DNA from 2 places in the Kitasatospora sp. NPDC101176 genome. Region 1 is predicted to be linked to the other one. Evidence: riboswitches for the same ligand, from Rfam matches in the RefSeq annotation. Region 1 holds a riboswitch; the other holds the start of a gene.

Region 1 (5,050 bases):
GGTCTCGGTCAGCGAACCGATCTGGTTCACCTTCACCAGCAGCGCGTTGGCGGTGCCGGTCTCGATGCCCTTGGCCAGGCGGGCCGGGTTGGTGACGAACAGGTCGTCGCCGACCAGCTGGACCTTGTCGCCCAGCTTGACGGTCATGGCCTTCCAGCCGTCCCAGTCCGACTCGTCCAGCGGGTCCTCGATGGAGACCAGCGGGTAGGCGGCGACCAGCTCGGCGTAGTACTCGATGAGCTCGGCGGCGGAGAGGGCCTTGCCCTCGAACTGGTAGGCGCCGTCCTTGTAGAACTCGGAGGCGGCCACGTCCAGGGCCAGCGCGACGTCCCGGCCGGGCACGTAGCCGGCCTTCTGGATGGCCTCGGTGATGAGGTCCAGGGCCTCGCGGTTGCTGTCCAGGTTCGGCGCGAAGCCGCCCTCGTCGCCGAGGCCGGTGGACAGGCCGCGCTCCTTCAGCACGCCCTTGAGGGTGTGGTAGACCTCGACGCCCCAGCGGACGGCCTCGGAGAAGGACTCCGCGCCGATCGGGGCGATCATGAACTCCTGGATGTCGACGTTGGAGTCCGCGTGCGAGCCGCCGTTGAGGATGTTCATCATCGGCACGGGCAGCACGTGGGCGTTCGGGCCGCCCAGGTAGCGGAACAGCGGCAGGTCGCTGGCCTCGGAGGCGGCGTGCGCCACGGCCAGCGAGACGCCGAGGATCGCGTTGGCGCCGAGCGAGGACTTGTCCGGGGTGGCGTCCAGGTCGAGCATGGCCTGGTCGATCAGGCGCTGCTCGGTGGCGTCGTAGCCGACCAGCTCCGGGCCGATCTGCTCGATGACGGCCAGGACGGCCTTCTCCACGCCCTTGCCGAAGTAGCGGTTCTTGTCGCCGTCGCGAAGCTCCAGGGCCTCGAAGGCTCCGGTGGAGGCACCCGACGGGACAGCGGCACGGCCGGTGCTGCCGTCGTCGAGGCCCACCTCGACCTCGACCGTGGGGTTGCCACGCGAGTCGAGGATCTCACGGGCTACGACGACATCGATGGACGGCACGAGGCATCTCCTTGCGGAAGCAGGGTCCGGCTGACGTTGGTGCTGCCGGCGGGACGATTGCGGAGTCGTTACGACCAGAGCCTAACCGCCCGGACCCCCGGGGCCACGCTGGCCTCGGTCCCGTCTCAGCGTGTGGCCGCACTACCCACCGGTAGTTCACCCGCCCGCCCGGGCGAACCGGCCCGAATCCGGGCGGAGGGGGACGGATCCCGCCCCCTCCGCCCGGCGGGCGGGAGCGGCTCAGCCGAGGTGCAGGACCTGGCCGGGCATGATCAGGTTCGGGTCGCCGCCGACGGTGCCGCGGTTGCCGTCGTAGACCGACCGCCAGCCGCCGGTGACGCCCTGGGCGGCGGCGATGGTCGACAGCGTGTCGCCGGACCGGACGGTGTAGTCGTGGCCGCCCTGCGCGGCGGCCGGGGCGGTGCGCACGGCCGGAGCGGGCTGGGCGGCCTGCGGCGCGTAGTGCTGCTGGGCGGCGGCCTGCGGCGCGAACTGCTGGTAGACGCTCTGGTGGCTGGTCCAGTACCAGGTGCCGTTGTTCTGGTACCAGAACACCTTCGCGTCGGCGTCCCAGCCGGCCTTGCCCGAGAAGCCCGGGGCCTGCGGCTGCGCCTGCTGCGGCGCGGGCTGCTGGGCGGCCGGCTTCGGGGCGGCCGGCTGGGCGGGCTTGGCGGCGGGCTGCGCCGGCTTGGCCGCGGGCTGGGCCGGCTTGGCGGCGGGCTTCGCGGCGGCGGGCTTGTCGTCCGAGGAGGTGTCGACGCTCGCCGGCGCGCCGCCCTTGCTCAGGCCGGCCTTCTGCGAGCAGACCGGCCAGGCGCCCGGCCCCTGCGAGGCGAGGACCTTCTCGGCGACGGCGATCTGCTGGCCCTTGCTGGCCTGGTTGGCCTGCGGCGCGTACGCGGTGCCGCCGTACGCCTTCCAGGTGCCGGAGGTGAACTGCAGGCCCCCGTAGAAGCCGTTGCCGGTGTTGATGCTCCAGTTGCCACCGCTCTCGCACTGGGCGACGGAGTCCCAGGCGGAGGCCGGGGCGGCGGAGGCGCCGGTGGCGGTGAGGATCGGCATCGCGAGTCCGACGCCGGCCACACCGGCGACGGCGATGGCCTTCTCGGCCTGGGTACGACGACGGTGGCGGCCAGTTCCAACGAACAGCATGAAGGTCCCTCTCCGCACGCCTGCGAGGTGAGCTGTCGGGTTCGGACCGGGAGGTGGCCCGGCCGCCGTCAGCGGAAACGATTCCGCTCGGGCGGCTTCACCCCAAGCCGTGGGGAAACGGCAACAAACCTGGTTCCCCCGCCCCTGCCCAGGGTTCTGGTCGGTTTCCCGTGACGCGGCGGGCAGGATTCGGCGTCCCGCGCACGAGGTCCGCAGCTGCGAACTCCAGGGAGAGTAGACAGATCCTCAGACCAATCACAAGCTCATATCACCGATATCACACAGAAATCACGACCCGCGCTCGATCGCCCACCAACCGTGCGGCTATGTCCGGATTGATGGAGGTTCAGCCACCGCTCCAACGGCCGCCGGCGACACCCAGTCAGCGTGTCGGAGGGTCCGAAGGTTCCCGGGGGACGGCCGGCGGCGCGTGCGGGGAACGGCTCTCCGGGCTGAATTCCACCGGGAGTTCCCGCAGTCCCCGCATGATCAGGCCACCGCGCCAGCGCAGATTCTCCGGCCTTTCCGCCAACTGCAGATCCGGCAGCCGGGAAAGCAGCGTGGCCAGCGCGCTCCGGCCCTCCAACCGGGCCAGCGGGGCCCCGATGCAGTAGTGGATCCCATGGCCGAAACCCAGGTGCGGGTTGTCCGTTCGCGCCAGGTCCAGGGTGTTCTCGTCCGAGAACCTGGCCGGATCCCGGTCCGCCGCGGCCAGCACCACCAGCACCGGGTCCCCCACCGGGATGTCCACCCCGCCGATCGACACCGGCCGGGTCGCGAACCGCCACGTCGCCAGCTCCACCGGCCCGTCGTAGCGCAGCAGTTCCTCGATCCCGGTCTCCAGCAGCGCGCTCTCGCCGCGCGCCACCGACTCCTGCAGCAGCCTGCGCTGCTCCGGGTTGCGCAGCAGCGCGTACGTCCCGTTGCCGATCAGGTTGACGGTCGTCTCGAAGCCCGCGAACAGCAGGATGAAGGCCATCGCGGCGGCCTCGTTCTCGGTCAGGTGCTCCCCGTGGTCGCTCGCCCGGATCAGGCCCGAGATCAGGTCGTCCCCCAGGTCCGCCCGCTTGCGGTGGATCAGCTCCAGCAGGTACGCCCGCATCCGCTTCACCGCCCGGCCCACGCCGCCGCGCTGGCCGCCGCCGTGCCGGATCATCATCCCCGCCCAGTCGCGGAAGTCGTCCTGGTCCTCGGCCGGCACGCCCAGCATGTCGCAGATCGCGTAGATGGGGAGCGGGAACGCGAACTCGTGGATCAGGTCCGCCGACCCGCGCTGCGCGAAGCCGTCGATCAGGCGGTCCGTGAGCTGCTGCACCCGCGGCTCGAACTCCGCGACCCGGCGCGGCGTGAACGCCTTCGACACCAGGCGGCGCAGCCGGGTGTGGTCCGGCGGGTCGATGTTCAGCAGGTGCGTCATCAGGTCCGCCTGGCGCTCCCCCGGGATGCCGACCCGGCCCGTGCGGTGGGCCTGCTCGCTGTGGTGCGCCGGGTTCTTCGACAGCCGGCCGTCCGCGAGCGCCTGCCGCGCGTCCGCGTACCGGGTCACCAGCCAGGCCTCCACCCCGCTGGGCAGCGTCGTGCGGTGCACCGGGGCGTGCTCGCGAAGCCAGGCGTAGGCGGGGTACGGATCTGCGGCGAACTCCCAGGTGAAGAGCTGCGGGGCGGTGGGGGCGGGCTGCGCTGACATGGACCGACCGTATCCGGTGCACCGGGGCCCGCCGCCCCGCGGACGCGGGTTCCGCGACGGACCCTTGGACAGGTCTTAACCGTAGGGCGGGCGTGAGCCTGGTCACCTGAGGGGTAATCCCTGTTGCGGAGGGTCAGGTCGTGCCTACGATCCTCCGCAGAAATCGTGGGCGCCGGTGCGGTGTCGCCCACAGGGAGGAGCAGACCATGCGGGTGAGCGGGGCAGTCGTCGTCATCGCGGTACTCGACGGCGGGTCGGGAGCCGACCTCGCCCGCCGGTTCACCGCGGCCGGCGCCGCCGGTGTGCTGATCGCCGACCAGCACGTCGGCGTGGCCGAGGACCTCGCCACCGAGCTCGACCGGCCGGGCTGCCCGGTCGTCGGCGTCGGCGGGGACATCCGCCGCCCCAGCGACGTCGCCGCCCTCGTCGACACCGCCGAGAAGCACCTGGGCCCGATCGACCTGTTCTGCGTGGCCGGCCCCGGCGGCGAGCGGATCGTCTCCCTCGCCGACCTGCCCGACCACCTCGACCTGGAACGCCTCGCCGAGCTGCTCGCGCTCGTCGGCGAGGCGATCGGCGAGGTCGTCCCGCCGCAGCGGGGGCCGGTCGGGAGCACCGCCGCCGCGGCCTGAGCCGGCCCCTCCGCCCGGCGGCCGGCCGGCTACTCGGCGGCCGGTTCGAGGCCCTCGGCCGCGCGCACCGCGTCCCGGTACCCGCGCGCGGCCGACCGCAGCGCCGCGTCCACGTCCACCCCGGCGTCGTACGCCCGCTGCACGACCGCCACCAGCAGCCGGCCCGCCGACTCCGCCGTCAGCCCCCCGGGCAGCTCGTACGGCTCGTCCGGCACGCCCGCGAAACCGGCCTTGCGCACCCGCGACACCAGCTTCGCCGCGTACGCCAGCGACGGCAGCCCGGCCGGCACGCCGTCCAGCACCGACTCCCGGTCCGACTTCTCGGCCGCCTTCAGCTGCTCCCAGTTGGCCTCCACCTCGGCGGCGCCCTCCGCGGTGACGTCACCGAAGACGTGCGGGTGCCGGTAGACCAGCTTGTCGACGAGGTCGCCGGCCACGTCGTCGATCGAGAACGCCTCCGACGGGTGCTCCTCGGCGATCCTGGAGTGGAAGAAGACCTGGAGCAGCACGTCCCCCAGCTCCTCGCGGAGCGTCTCCCGGTCCC
Region 2 (5,050 bases), on a different contig from region 1:
GCCGAACTCGGCCACGAGCGGATCGGGTTGGCCGTGGGGCAGCGCCGGTACGTGCCGGTGCTGCGCAAGATCGAGGGCTTCACGGCGGCGATGCGCGAGGTGCTCGGGCGCAGCGCGGAGGAGGCCGAGGACCTCGTCCACCACACCCTGTTCAGCGTCGAGGGCGGGCACGCGGCCGCCGGGGCGCTGCTCGACAAGGGCTGCACGGCGATCGTGTGCGGCAGCGACATGATGGCCCTCGGGGCGATCCGGGCGGTGCGCCAGCGCGGGCTGTCGGTGCCGCAGGACGTGTCGGTGGTCGGCTTCGACGACTCGCCGCTGATCGCCTTCACCGAGCCGCCGTTGACGACGATCCGCCAGCCGGTCGAGGCGATGGCCACGGCGGCGGTGGACGCGCTGCTGGAGGAGGTCGGCGGCAACGCGGCCCAGCGCGGGGAGTTCATGTTCCAGCCGGAGCTGGTCATGCGGGGCTCGACGGGGGCCTGCGCGCGCTGAGCGACGGGCCGTGGACGGCCGACGGGCCCCGGGGAGCGACCGCTCCCCGGGGCCCGTTTCGCATGGGTGCCGTGTGCCGTGTGCGGGGGTGGCGCGGACGGCGGCGGGTGGGGCGGGTCAGCCCTGCTGGTCGGTGGGGCGGCTGCGGGTGAGCCGCCGGTCGTCGGCGGCGTCGCCGGTCCGGGTCCCGGTGCGGCGGCCGCGGGCCAGGTAGTCCCGCAGGACCAGTTCGACGGCGTCCTGCGGGTTCTTGGTGCCGGAGAGCAGCATCGCGTCGATCGCGAGGTTGGCGTCGAGTGTGACGGTGACCTGGGCCATGGTGGCTCCTCCTCGGGTGCAGAGCAGCAGCATGCCCGTTGTGGCCGGCTTTGACCATGACCTTCGGCCGGCGGAGGGCGGGTACGCCGGAACCCCCGGGGGAGAGCGATCGGGCTCTCCCCCGGGGGTTCCGTGCGGCGGGCGACGGGGGCGGGTGACAGATGACAGGTTTCAGATGATGAAATCTGTCGGCTGAAATCTGAAATCTGAAATCTGTCAGCCGTCAGCCGTCAGCCGTCGGCTGTGCCGTGCTGCCCGTGGCCCGCCGGCGTGCCTCAGACCCGGCCGGCGAAGTCCGGGGCCCAGTTGGCGACGGTCTGCTCGCGCACGCCCGAGCTCGGGTTGGCGGCCTCGACGTACTTGCCGCCGCCGACGTAGATCGCGACGTGGTAGACGCCGGAGTCCTGGCCGTTGTTGGACCAGAACAGCAGGTCGCCCGGCTGCAGGTTGTCCAGCGAGACGTGGGTGCTGGCGGCGGCCTGGTCGGCGGCCACGCGCGGGATGGAGACGCCCGCGGCGCGCAGCGCGGCCTGGGTCAGGCCGGAGCAGTCCCAGCCGCCGTTGCCGGTGCCGCCGTAGACGTAGGCCTGGCCGACCTTCGACTCGGCGAAGGAGACCGCGGCGGCCATGCTGCCGGTGGCGGCCTGGGCCGGGGCCTGGGCGGCCGGGGCCTGGGTCTGCGCGGCCGGCTTGGCGTTCACGGCACCGCCGTCGGTGGTCTGGCCGGACTTCTTCGAACGGTCGAACCAGCTGAAGTCCGAGCCGGACTTGGTCGCGGTGGCCGCCTGCCGGCCCTGGCCGGCGTCCTTGAAGGACAGGTGCTGGCCCGGGTAGATGGTGTTCGGGCCGTCGGTCAGGGTGCCGCGGTTGAGCTCGTAGAGCCGCTGCCAGCCGCCGTCGATGTTGTGCTTGTCGGCGATGGAGGACAGCCAGTCGCCGGCCACGACGGTGTAGTCGTCGCTCTCGGCCTGGGCGCCGCCCTGGGCCTGCTCCTGGTGCTTCTGGGTCCAGGTGCTCTTGGCGGAGTCGCCGGAGGTCTGCTCCTGGGCCGGCGCGGCCGGCTTGGCGGCCGGGGCGGGGGTCTGCGCGGGCTTGGCGGCCGGGGCGGGCTTGGTGGCCGTCGCACCGGCGGTGGAGCCCGCGGAGGTGTCGACGGCGGCCGGGGCGCCGCCCTTGGTCAGGCCGGCCTGGACCGAGCAGACCGGCCAGGCGCCGGGGCCCTGCGAGGCGAGGACCTTCTCGGCGACGGCGATCTGCTGGTCCTTGGTGGCCAGGTTGGCCTGCGGGGCGTACGCGGTGCCGCCGAAGGCGGCCCAGGTGCTGGAGGTGAACTGCAGGCCGCCGTAGAAGCCGTTGCCGGTGTTAATGCTCCAGTTGCCGCTGCTCTCGCACTGGGCGACCTTGTCCCAGGTCGCGACGGAGGCGGCGGAGGCGGTGCCGGTGGTGAGGCAGGGGATCGTGAGGCCGACGCCCGCGACGCCGATGGCGGCGATGACGCGGCGGGTGCGGCTGGACAGACGGGTGCCGTTGGTGGGCAGCATGAAGACGCGGTCCTCTCCCACGCCTGCGAGGTGAGCTGTCGGATTCGGGCTGGAGTTGCCCGGCCGCGCTGTGGACGCGACTTCACCCCTAGCCCTGAACCGTTCCTGGGAACGGTCCGGGGCGACTTACCTGTGGGTCCCCCGCTCCTGCCGTGGTGCGTTTTCGCGCTGCCAGGGCATCCGACGGCAGGACTCGGCGTTGCGGATGAACTGGGTCCGTGTGGTCACGAACGGGGAGCACGTTAAGCAGACTTAAGTTCAAACCGCAAACACTGTGATGCGCATCACGGTTTGGCGAGAATGATCGTTTCCGTCGTCCGTCATGATCCGAAATGATCGTTTTCCCGCAACGGCGCTACGGGTGCGCACAACTGGCCGTGCCTCAGGAAACGGCTGACGGCGCGTCGGGGTGCGATCGGGTGCGTCCGCGATGCGGGAGGCGCGGCCGATTCCCGGCCGCCGGCCCGCGCCCCGGGCAGAACCGATCAAACATCGACAGAACGGACATCACACCTATTCACCCCTTAACTCCCGTACGGGGCAAGCCGGAAGGGCCCGGAACGAAGCCGTTCCGGGCCCTTCGGTGCGCGTGGTGTCCCGCTACTGCTCCTCGGGCCCCCCGGCGGCGGCGTGGGCGCCGTGGGTGCCCTCAGCGGCCTCCGCAGCGGCCTCCGCCTCGGCCTGGGCCAGCTCCTCCGGGGAGGGCGCCGGCAGCGCGGCCAGGTAGGTCGAGGCGATCAGCTGGCCGACCGTCGGGTAGGCGCCCAGCGGAGCGGCGGACGGGCAGCCCGTCTCCTCGGCGGCCGTCGCGAGCAGCTCGGAGTCGGCCTCCGGGCCGATCACCAGCGGGGCCAGCGCGGGGCGCAGGGAGCCGGTCTCCTTGAGGTGGTTGACGGCCGCGGCCACCGAGCCGGGCACGTCGAGCGCGGCGGGGATGACCGGGACGGCCAGCCGGGCCGCCAGCAGTACGCCGGTGATGCCGGCCGCCGCGGCGGCCTCCTCGCCGCCGACGGTGGTCAGGACCACGCCGTCCGCGGCGGTCGCGATGGCGAACAGTCGGGCCCGGTCGGCGCGGGCCAGTCCGGCCTCGGACAGACGCACGTGGACGGCCTCGGCGAGCAGCGGGTGCGGGCCGAGCACGTCGGTGACGGACGCGCCGTACTCCGCGGCGAGGGCGTGGAGTTCGGTCAGGAAGCCGTGCGGGCCGGGGACCAGCGGGACCACGACGGGCACCGGCAGGCCGGCCTCGGCGGCCATGGCCAGGAGCTCGGCGACGGTGCGGTCCTCGCTGTCGTCGGCCTCGGTGTTCCCACCGGGGAGGTAGCCGACCGCGGTGCGGACGCCGGCCTGCTCGCTGCGGACGATCGACAGCAGTTCCTCGACGACCGAGCGGGACTCGGGCCCTGCGGTCGCGGGCACGGCCAGCACCAGGGCCGGGGCGCCGGTCGGAATCTCGGGGCGCTCGGGACGGCGGTGGCGCCCCCGCGCACGGGAGCCTGGAGTGCGGACGGGCAGTGGCGCGCCCGGGATGGCTGCGGTGCTCATGCCGGAGATCGTAGGACATCGGCCGGTCGGGCCTGCAGTCGGCTGCCGTTCGGGTTCCGCGCGGCCGCGGTGCGCGCGCGGTGCGCGACGTGTGCCGATCCGGGCGGATCCACAGCAATGCGGACATATCTCACCCAACCCCCGGAAGGGCTCCGGTGGTTGCCGTGACGTCCCGGACGGGGCTGTGCGTTGCACGTGCGGTGCGTGAGATGTCTCACAGCACGGAGGTGCTGTCCGATGCGTCTGACGGAGGGTCACAGGAGTGCGACTCCCGGCATTCGAAGATCAACATTCAGCGGGGGTCCGCTCACGGCCGGTTATCGGGACTTCGTCGATTCAGTCGGCTATGTCCGTTTACGTACCGTCAGGAAAAGGGTCCGTGAAGAGTTCGGGGCCGCCGGTGAAAAGCATCGTGCACCTGCAACGTCCCGTGCTGATGCACGTGCACTGCAGCTATCATCGCGTCAAGTGAGGCGTTGTTCCGGGCCGGTACGGGGCCGGTCCGTTCGTTCGGCGGGTGCCGGGGGCGCCGCGCTGGACGACCACTCCGGAGCTCTTCGGGAGATTTCTATGCACGACTCGCAGGACACGCACGGCTCGTACGACACCTACAACGGGATGGCGGCCGCCGACCTCAAGGGGGTGGTCTGGCAGAAGAGCCTGCACAGCAACTCCCAGGGGAACTGCGTCGAGTTCGCGGCCCTGCCGGGGGGCGATGTGGCGATGCGCAACTCGCGTTTCCCGGAAGGTCCGGCGCTCATCTACACCCGTGCCGAGATCGCCGCCCTGCTGCTGGGGGCCAAGGACGGGGAGTTCGACCACCTGGCGGTCTGACCGGCCGCCGCATCGCCATCGGGGGGCCGTCGTGGGTGCTGACACCACGACGGCCTTTGTCTTTTCCGGTGCGCTTTCCGGTAATGGCGCGGGGGTGCCCGCCCGGATTCCGCCGCGAGCGGTGTTCCACCGGAATTCCGCCGTGCCGCCGGCGCCGGAACGCGCGGCCCGAACTGCACGGGAATGCCTCGCACGGCCTCTTCGGCGGATCGCTGCGGCCGATCGGCCCGCGGGGCGTGCCGGGGCCGGTAAGGAGGTCGCGCCCGGCTCGTCGCACCGTTCCGCGCGGCCCGGGGTGCCGTCCTCCCGGTGCCGTC

Evidence for each region. A riboswitch is a leader RNA that binds a small molecule or an ion and turns the genes downstream of it on or off. The one in region 1 is predicted to bind cyclic di-AMP.
Region 2: another riboswitch for cyclic di-AMP. It lies ahead of ACIRS1_RS00080 (transglycosylase family protein); the one in region 1 lies ahead of ACIRS1_RS23220 (transglycosylase family protein).

The regions. Positions count from the first base shown of each region.
Region 1 is NZ_JBIWPA010000017.1:169,651-174,700, reverse strand. It holds gene eno (phosphopyruvate hydratase) at 1-1,035, opposite strand, end outside; gene ACIRS1_RS23220 (transglycosylase family protein) at 1,276-2,187, opposite strand; cyclic di-AMP (ydaO/yuaA leader) riboswitch at 2,189-2,359, opposite strand; gene ACIRS1_RS23215 (cytochrome P450) at 2,570-3,874, opposite strand; gene ACIRS1_RS23210 (SDR family NAD(P)-dependent oxidoreductase) at 4,087-4,506, shown strand; gene ACIRS1_RS23205 (MazG family protein) at 4,536-5,050, opposite strand, start outside.
Region 2 is NZ_JBIWPA010000001.1:13,741-18,790, reverse strand. It holds gene ACIRS1_RS00090 (LacI family DNA-binding transcriptional regulator) at 1-495, shown strand, start outside; gene ACIRS1_RS00085 (hypothetical protein) at 613-813, opposite strand; gene ACIRS1_RS00080 (transglycosylase family protein) at 1,089-2,375, opposite strand; cyclic di-AMP (ydaO/yuaA leader) riboswitch at 2,362-2,563, opposite strand; gene ACIRS1_RS00075 (hypothetical protein) at 2,955-3,899, opposite strand; gene ACIRS1_RS00070 (DUF397 domain-containing protein) at 4,470-4,733, shown strand.